DNA from 3 places in the Streptomyces tyrfis genome. Region 1 is predicted to be linked to each of the others. Evidence: riboswitches for the same ligand, from Rfam matches in the RefSeq annotation. Region 1 holds a riboswitch; each other region holds the start of a gene.
The links. Region 1 has a riboswitch for cobalamin ahead of WA762_RS35665 (CoA-acylating methylmalonate-semialdehyde dehydrogenase). Riboswitches for the same ligand answer to the same signal wherever they lie in the genome.
Positions count from the first base shown of each region.

Region 2: linked by a shared signal. The riboswitch ahead of metE (5-methyltetrahydropteroyltriglutamate--homocysteine S-methyltransferase) and the one ahead of WA762_RS35665 (CoA-acylating methylmalonate-semialdehyde dehydrogenase) in region 1 are both predicted to bind cobalamin.
Region 3: linked by a shared signal. The riboswitch ahead of WA762_RS32345 (ribonucleoside-diphosphate reductase subunit alpha) and the one ahead of WA762_RS35665 (CoA-acylating methylmalonate-semialdehyde dehydrogenase) in region 1 are both predicted to bind cobalamin.

Region 1 covers NZ_JBAGJZ010000010.1:23,819-26,072, reverse strand. The annotation lists gene WA762_RS10065 (BTAD domain-containing putative transcriptional regulator) at 1-130, shown strand, start outside; partial or broken gene WA762_RS10060 (enoyl-CoA hydratase) at 211-1,006, opposite strand; partial or broken gene WA762_RS35665 (CoA-acylating methylmalonate-semialdehyde dehydrogenase) at 1,019-1,237, opposite strand; cobalamin riboswitch at 1,466-1,639, opposite strand; gene WA762_RS10055 (ECF transporter S component family protein) at 1,699-2,254, opposite strand, start outside.
Region 2 covers NZ_JBAGJZ010000026.1:103,387-105,640, reverse strand. The annotation lists gene eno (phosphopyruvate hydratase) at 1-27, opposite strand, end outside; partial or broken gene WA762_RS20950 (malate synthase A) at 149-397, shown strand; cobalamin riboswitch at 627-846, shown strand; gene metE (5-methyltetrahydropteroyltriglutamate--homocysteine S-methyltransferase) at 1,011-2,254, shown strand, end outside.
Region 3 covers NZ_JBAGJZ010000064.1:22,570-24,823, forward strand. The annotation lists gene mctP (monocarboxylate uptake permease MctP) at 1-638, shown strand, start outside; cobalamin riboswitch at 808-935, shown strand; gene WA762_RS32345 (ribonucleoside-diphosphate reductase subunit alpha) at 1,073-2,254, shown strand, end outside.

The DNA.
Region 1 (2,254 bases):
CCTGCGCACCCTGGTCGCCGTCGTCGAGCTCCGGCGCGAGTACGTGTATCTCCACTCCGCCCTGCCCGCCACCCGGCTGCTGCGCGAGCTCCTGGGCGCGGGCGCCGCCGAACCGCCGGTGCGCGGCTGAGCGGAGCCGGGCGACCGGGTCCGGCCCGCCGGTCGCGGCCGGGGCGGGGCCTGCCGGGCGGCCCCGCCGCGCGCGGCGGGTCACCGGTGGCGGAACTCGGGCGGCCGTTTGTCGACGAAGGCGCGCATGCCCTCCTTCTGGTCGGCGGTGGCGAACACCGCGTGGAAGAGTCGGCGTTCGAAGCGGACCCCCTCGGAGAGGGTCGTCTCGAAGGCCCGCCCCACCGCCTCCTTGGCCGTCATCGCCACCGGCAGCGACATGCCCGCGACGGTCTCCGCGACCGCGAGCGCCTCGCCGAGCAGCTCGTCGGCCGGCACCACCCGAAGAGACCAGTCCGGCGCGCTCGGCCTCGGCCACGCCCATCGTGCGGCCGGTCAGGCACATCTCCATGGCCTTGGCCTTGCCGACCGCGCGGGTCAGGCGCTGGGAGCCACCGATGCCGGGGATCACCCCGAGCTTGATCTCGGGCTGGCCGAAGACGGCCGTGTCGGCGGCCAGCAGGATGTCGCACAGCATGGCGAGTTCGCAGCCGCCGCCGAGCGCGTAGCCGGCGACCGCCGCCACGGTGGGGGTGCGCAGCTGTCCGAGCCGGTCCCAGGCGGCGAACCGGTCCGCGAGATACATGTCCGGGTAGTCCCTCGACCGCATCTCCCTGATGTCGGCGCCGGCCGCGAACGCCCTGGCCGATCGAGTGATCACGACGCATCCGCAGTCCGGGTCCCGGTCGAGGGCGTCGGTGGCGGCGACGACCTCGTTCATCACCTGGAGGTTCAGCGCGTTGAGCGCGCCGGGGCGGTCGAGGGCGAGCAGGGCGGCGCGGCCCTTGCGTTCCAGGGAGTCCCTTTCCTGGTCGACGAGTTTGAGGAACCGGAGCAGAACCCTGGCGCGGCGCTGGGGGTTCCAGTCGCCCCAGCCCCGCTGGGCGCGTTCGGCGACGCCGATCGCCGCCTCGGTCTCGGCGCGGCTCGCGAGGGGCTCGCGGGCCCGGATCCCGCCGGTGTTGGGGTCGTACACGTCACCGTGGGAACCCGAGGTTCCCGGGGTGCGCCTGCCGTCGATGAAGTGGGTCAACTCTCGTACGGAGTAGTTGACTTGCGTGCGGACCATGAGTGCCTGCTCTCGTCAGGCGATCCGGGACGGCGCGCCGCCGGACGCGCGCGGACGCCGTGGTCCGTGCGCGCGGGGGCGGCGCGAGATCGCGTATGGCGGGGGAACCGTCAGACGGCGACGGCGGGGTGCCGCCGGGTTTCCCGGCGAGCGGGCGCCCCTGCCGCAGGGTCGCCGGATTCGTGGAAGCGCACCGGTGCCATGCGTGTCAGCTCCATCCTCGTGGACAACACGGAACATCCCGCGGCCGGTATCCTGACTCCCGGATCAGCGCGCGCCGTCCGCCCTCCCGACGTCCTGCTCGTCGGTGGCGCCCTGCTCGACGGCGTGCTCCCCGGTCACAGTGGCGGGACCGTGCCGGATTCACACCGGCTTCCCCGCACCGCGGGCCTTGTCGCGACCATATAGTTGGGCGCCCTAGTAAATCCGCCCCCGGGCCCGTTCCGGGACGTTCCCGCAGCTCAGCGGGGTCCGGGTTCGGCCGTTCGAGGGGCCGCGAAACGCGCCGGGGCGTGGAACCGGGCACGGCGCGCGGCGCGCCGGAAGGTGGTCAGCACGGCGGGTCCGGCCAGCGTCACGCAGACGAAGTTGGTGACCGCCCGGCCCGTGTCCCAGCCGAGGGACGTGGCGAGGTCGAAGGCGATGTAGCGCTGCCACTGCTCGGTGAGGGGCAGACCCGGCAGATAGGCGATGGAGCTGTGGGGGTCCAGGGAGAAGGGCCAGAAGGAGAGGTTGAGCAGGAAGCCGAAGAGATAGCCCGAGAGGGACCCGTAGACGGCCAGCAGCAGCACCTCGCGGCGTCCGCTCGCCCGTGGGAGGAAGCCGGCGAGCATCCCGACGAACGCGCAGCCGAACATCTGGTACGGCATCCACGGGCCCACTCCCCCGGTGATCAGGGCGGAGGCGAACAGCGAGGTGCAGCCAAGGGTGAATCCGAAGCCGGGCCCGTAGACCCGGCCCGCCAGGACCAGGACGAAGAAGACGGTCTCGACGCCCGCGGTCCCGGCGCCCAGCGGG
Region 2 (2,254 bases), on a different contig from region 1:
GTGGACGTACACGATGTGGATCGTCATCAGCGGCACTCCTTACGGCTGAGGCGACTCCTTGGGGCGGCTGAGGCGACTCCTTACGACTGAAACACGGAATCCGCCCTCCGGCACGGCCGGGGCGCCGCGGGCCGCCCCGCCCGGCGAGGAGGACGCGGCGACCGCCGAGATCGCCCGCGTGCAGGTCTGACAGTCGCTGTGGCACCGGGTGATCGACCGGGACACGGTGCTGCGGCTGCTCGACGAGGAGCTCGCCGCGCTCGGCGCGGAGTATCCCTGGGCGCCACTGGGCGAGGTGCGCGCGCTCTTCGAACGGAACGCCCTGGCAGCCGAGTTGCCGCTGTTCTTCACCCCGGACGCCTACGCCGGGCACCTCGTGCGCCACGCGCGGGCGTGACGCCCGGTCGGGACCGCGCCAGACCAGGGCCGGAGGCGGGCCGGCGCACCCGTGCCGCCGCCTCCCCGCGCCGGCTCCCCCACGTCGGCTCCCCCGTGCCGCCGCTCCCCGGGGAGGGGAGGAGGCCCGGCGCTTCCCGTCTCCGGACCGTTTCACTCCTGTCGGCCGTGTGTCTCATCTCGCCATCCGGATGATGGACAGGGTGCGCCGCATTCCGGAGCCGCGCCGTAAGCTGGCCGTTGCAGCTGGTTCGCCCCGTCCGCCAGGCGGGATGCGTCGCAAGAGGGAACCCGGTGGGAATCCGGGACTGCCCCGCAGCGGTGAGCGGGAACGACCGCCGTCATACGCACTGGGCCCGGCAAGGGCCTGGGAAGCGACGGCCAGTAGGCGACCTCCCCCGGGAGGACGTGCCCGCGAGTCCGAAGACCTGCCATCTGCCCGTGTGCGAACCATTCGCGCGCGGACATCCCGGTGACCTCGAGGGCGGGTCGGCGTACATACCAGACGGACGGCCGCGCCATGCCGCGCGAGGCCGCACCGTCCGGTCCGTCACCCTTCGCACCCCCGTGACGTCTCCGGGATCTCAGGGATTCATCTCGCGAAGGAGATCTCCGTGACCACCGAGTCCGCAGCCGCGGCAGCACGGGCCACCGTGTACGGCTACCCCCGTCAGGGTCCGAACCGGGAACTGAAGAAGGCGATCGAGGGCTACTGGAAGGGCCGCGTCACCGCCGACGCCCTCCGCTCCACCGCCGCCGGACTGCGCCGGGCCAACTGGCGGCAGCTGGCCGACGCCGGCATCGAGGAAGTCCCCACGGGCGACTTCTCGTACTACGACCACGTGCTGGACACCACCGTGATGGTGGGCGCGGTTCCGGCACGCCACCGGGAAGCCGTCGCCGCCGATCCGCTGGACGGCTACTTCGCGATGGCGCGGGGCACCCAGGACGTCGCACCACTGGAGATGACCAAGTGGTTCGACACCAACTACCACTACCTGGTGCCCGAGTTGGGCCCGGATACGGTGTTCACGGCCGACTCCGCCAAGCAGGCCGCCGAGCTGAAGGAGGCCCTCGCACTGGGCCTGAAGGCCCGGCCCGTCCTCGTCGGCCCTGTCACCTATCTGCTGCTGGCCAAGCCCGCGCCGGGCGTGACCGCGGACTTCGACCCGCTCACCCTGCTGGACCGGCTGCTGCCGGTGTACGCGGAGCTCCTGGCCGACCTGCGCGCGGCCGGCGCCGAGTGGGTCCAGCTGGACGAGCCCGCTCTCGTCCAGGACCGCACCCCGGCCGAACTCGACGCCGCCGAAAGCGCGTTCCACGCGCTGGGCGGTCTCACCGACCGGCCCAGGCTCCTGATCGCCTCCTACTTCGACCGGCTGGGCGACGCCCTGCCGGCCCTGGCCAAGGCACCGGTGGACGGGCTCGCCCTGGACTTCACCGAGGCGGCCGCGGCCAACCTGGACGCCCTCGCCGCCGTCGGCGGACTGCCCGGCAAGCGACTGGTCGCCGGGGTGGTCGACGGGCGCAACATCTGGGCGAACGACCTGTCGAAGTCCCTCGCCACGCTCGGCACCCTGCTGGGCCTGGCCGAACGGGTCGACGTGTCCGCCTCCTGCTCGCTGCTGCACGTCCCGCTGGACACGGCGGCGGAGCGGGACATCGAACCGCAGATCCTGCGCTGGCTGGCCTTCGCCCGGCAGAAGACGGCGGAGATCGCCACCCTCGCCGAGGGGCTGGCCCACGGCACCGACGCGATCAAGGCCGAACTCGCCGCGAACCGGGCCGTCCTGGCCTCCCGGGCGAACTCCCCCATCACCCACGACCCGGCCGTGCGCACCCGCGCCGCCGCCATCAC
Region 3 (2,254 bases), on a different contig from region 1:
GCGTCGCGTTCGCCGCCATCGGCATCGGCGCGCTGGTGCCCGCCGCGATCATGTCGATCGCCGCGGCCAACCTCTTCACCCGCAACGTCTACAAGGACTTCCTGCGGCCGGACGCCACCCCGGAGCAGGAGACCAGGGTCTCCAAGCTGGTGTCGCTGCTGGTGAAGGTCGGCGCGCTCGCCTTCGTCCTCACCATGGACAAGACGGTCGCGATCAACTTCCAGCTGCTGGGCGGGATCTGGATCCTGCAGACGATGCCGGCCCTGGTCGGCGGTCTGTTCACCCGCTGGTTCCACCGCTGGGCGCTGCTCTCGGGCTGGGCCGTCGGCATGGTGTACGGCACGGTGGCCGCGTACGGGGTCGCGAGCCCGACCCAGGCGCACTTCGGCGGATCGTCCGCGGAGATCCCCGGCATCGGTGAGATCGGTTACATCGGCCTGACGGCGTTCGTGCTGAACGTGGTGGTGACGGTGGCGCTGACCCTCGTCCTGAACGCCTTGAAGGCGCCCGCCGGTACCGACGAGACCTCGCCCGCCGACTACACGGCGGACGCGGGCGACCCGGACGTGGCCGCGGAGCCGCCGCCGGCCGTGCCGGAGCCCCCGAGCGCGACGGCGGCGCCCGGCGCGGGACACTGAGAACGACCTCCGCAGAGCCCCCGGACGGCCCGCCGGACCCCTTTTCCCGAGGGGTGCGGCGGGCCGTCCGGCTTGCTCCCGCCAGGGCCGCAGAGGGCGTTCTGTGGCCTCGACACGAGTCGGCCGACACAACATCTGGGGGCGGCCTCATCCGGCGGCCCCCACATGTATGCTCATGCTCGCTGTCGTCGCAGGGGAATCCGGTGCGAATCCGGAACTGTCCCGCAACGGTGTGTTCAGTGTGCTTTTGCGCACCTGGAAGCAAGTCCGAGGACCTGCCGGCAGCGCGTCCGGCTCGACCGAACCGGATGCCAGACGTCCGGGCCTCGCGGAAAGGCCGGTGGACGCCGTAGGCAGTGCCGCCCCGCCCCGGGCCCGGCTGCCCGGCTGCCCCGTTCCCCGCCGGCCCCGAGCCGAGCGAGGGAGAGCACCGCGTGACCATCGCGCCAGCCGATCCGGCCTCAGTCGTGTCCGAAGCGGCCGAGTCCGAGGGAACCGCACACGACGGACCTGGGGCCGCGCTCCTGCGGACCCTGACCGTTCTCACCGCCGACCTGCCCGACACCGACCCCGGCCGGGTGGCCGCCGCCGCGCTGCGCGGACGCAGTGCCCGGTCGGACGAGGCGGAGCTGCGGTCGCTGGCCACCGAGGCCGCGGCGGGCCTGATCTCCGAGGACCCCGCCTACTCCCGGCTCGCCGCCCGGCTGCTGACCCGCGCCATCGCGGACGAGGCGGCCGGCCAGGGCGCGGTCTCCTTCTCCGCGTCCGTCGCCGTCGGCCACCGCGAGGGCCTGATCGCCGACCGCACCGCCGAGTTCGTCCGGGCGCACGCCGCCGCCCTGGACGCGCTGGTCGAGCGCTCCCTCGCCGACGGCGCCGACGACCGGTTCGGCTACTTCGGACTGCGCACCCTCTACAGCCGCTATCTGCTGCGCCACCCGCACACCCGCCAGGTCGTCGAGACGCCCCAGCACTTCATGCTGCGGGTGGCGTGCGGGCTCGCCGAGGACGAGTCGCCGCGCGCGGTCGACGAGGTCGCGGCGCTGTACGGGCTGATGAGCCAGCTCGACTACCTCCCCTCCTCCCCCACGCTCTTCAACTCCGGCACCCGGCACCCGCAGATGTCCTCCTGCTATCTGCTGGACTCGCCGCTCGACGAGCTCGACTCGATCTACGACCGCTACCACCAGGTGGCGCGGCTCTCCAAGCACGCGGGCGGCATCGGTCTGCCGTACTCCCGCATCCGGGCCCGCGGTTCGCTGATCCGGGGCACCAACGGGCACTCCAACGGGATCGTGCCGTTCCTGAAGACGCTCGACGCCTCCGTCGCCGCGGTCAACCAGGGCGGCCGCCGCAAGGGCGCCGCCGCCGTCTACCTGGAGACCTGGCACGCGGACATCGAGGAGTTCCTGGAGCTCCGCGACAACACGGGCGAGGACCAGCGGCGCACCCACAACCTCAACCTGGCGCACTGGATCCCGGACGAGTTCATGCGCCGGGTCGACGCGGACGGCGACTGGTCGCTGTTCTCCCCGTCCGACGTGCCCGGCCTGGTCGACCTGTGGGGCGACGAGTTCGACGCCGCGTACCGGGCGGCCGAGGCGAAGGGTCTGGCC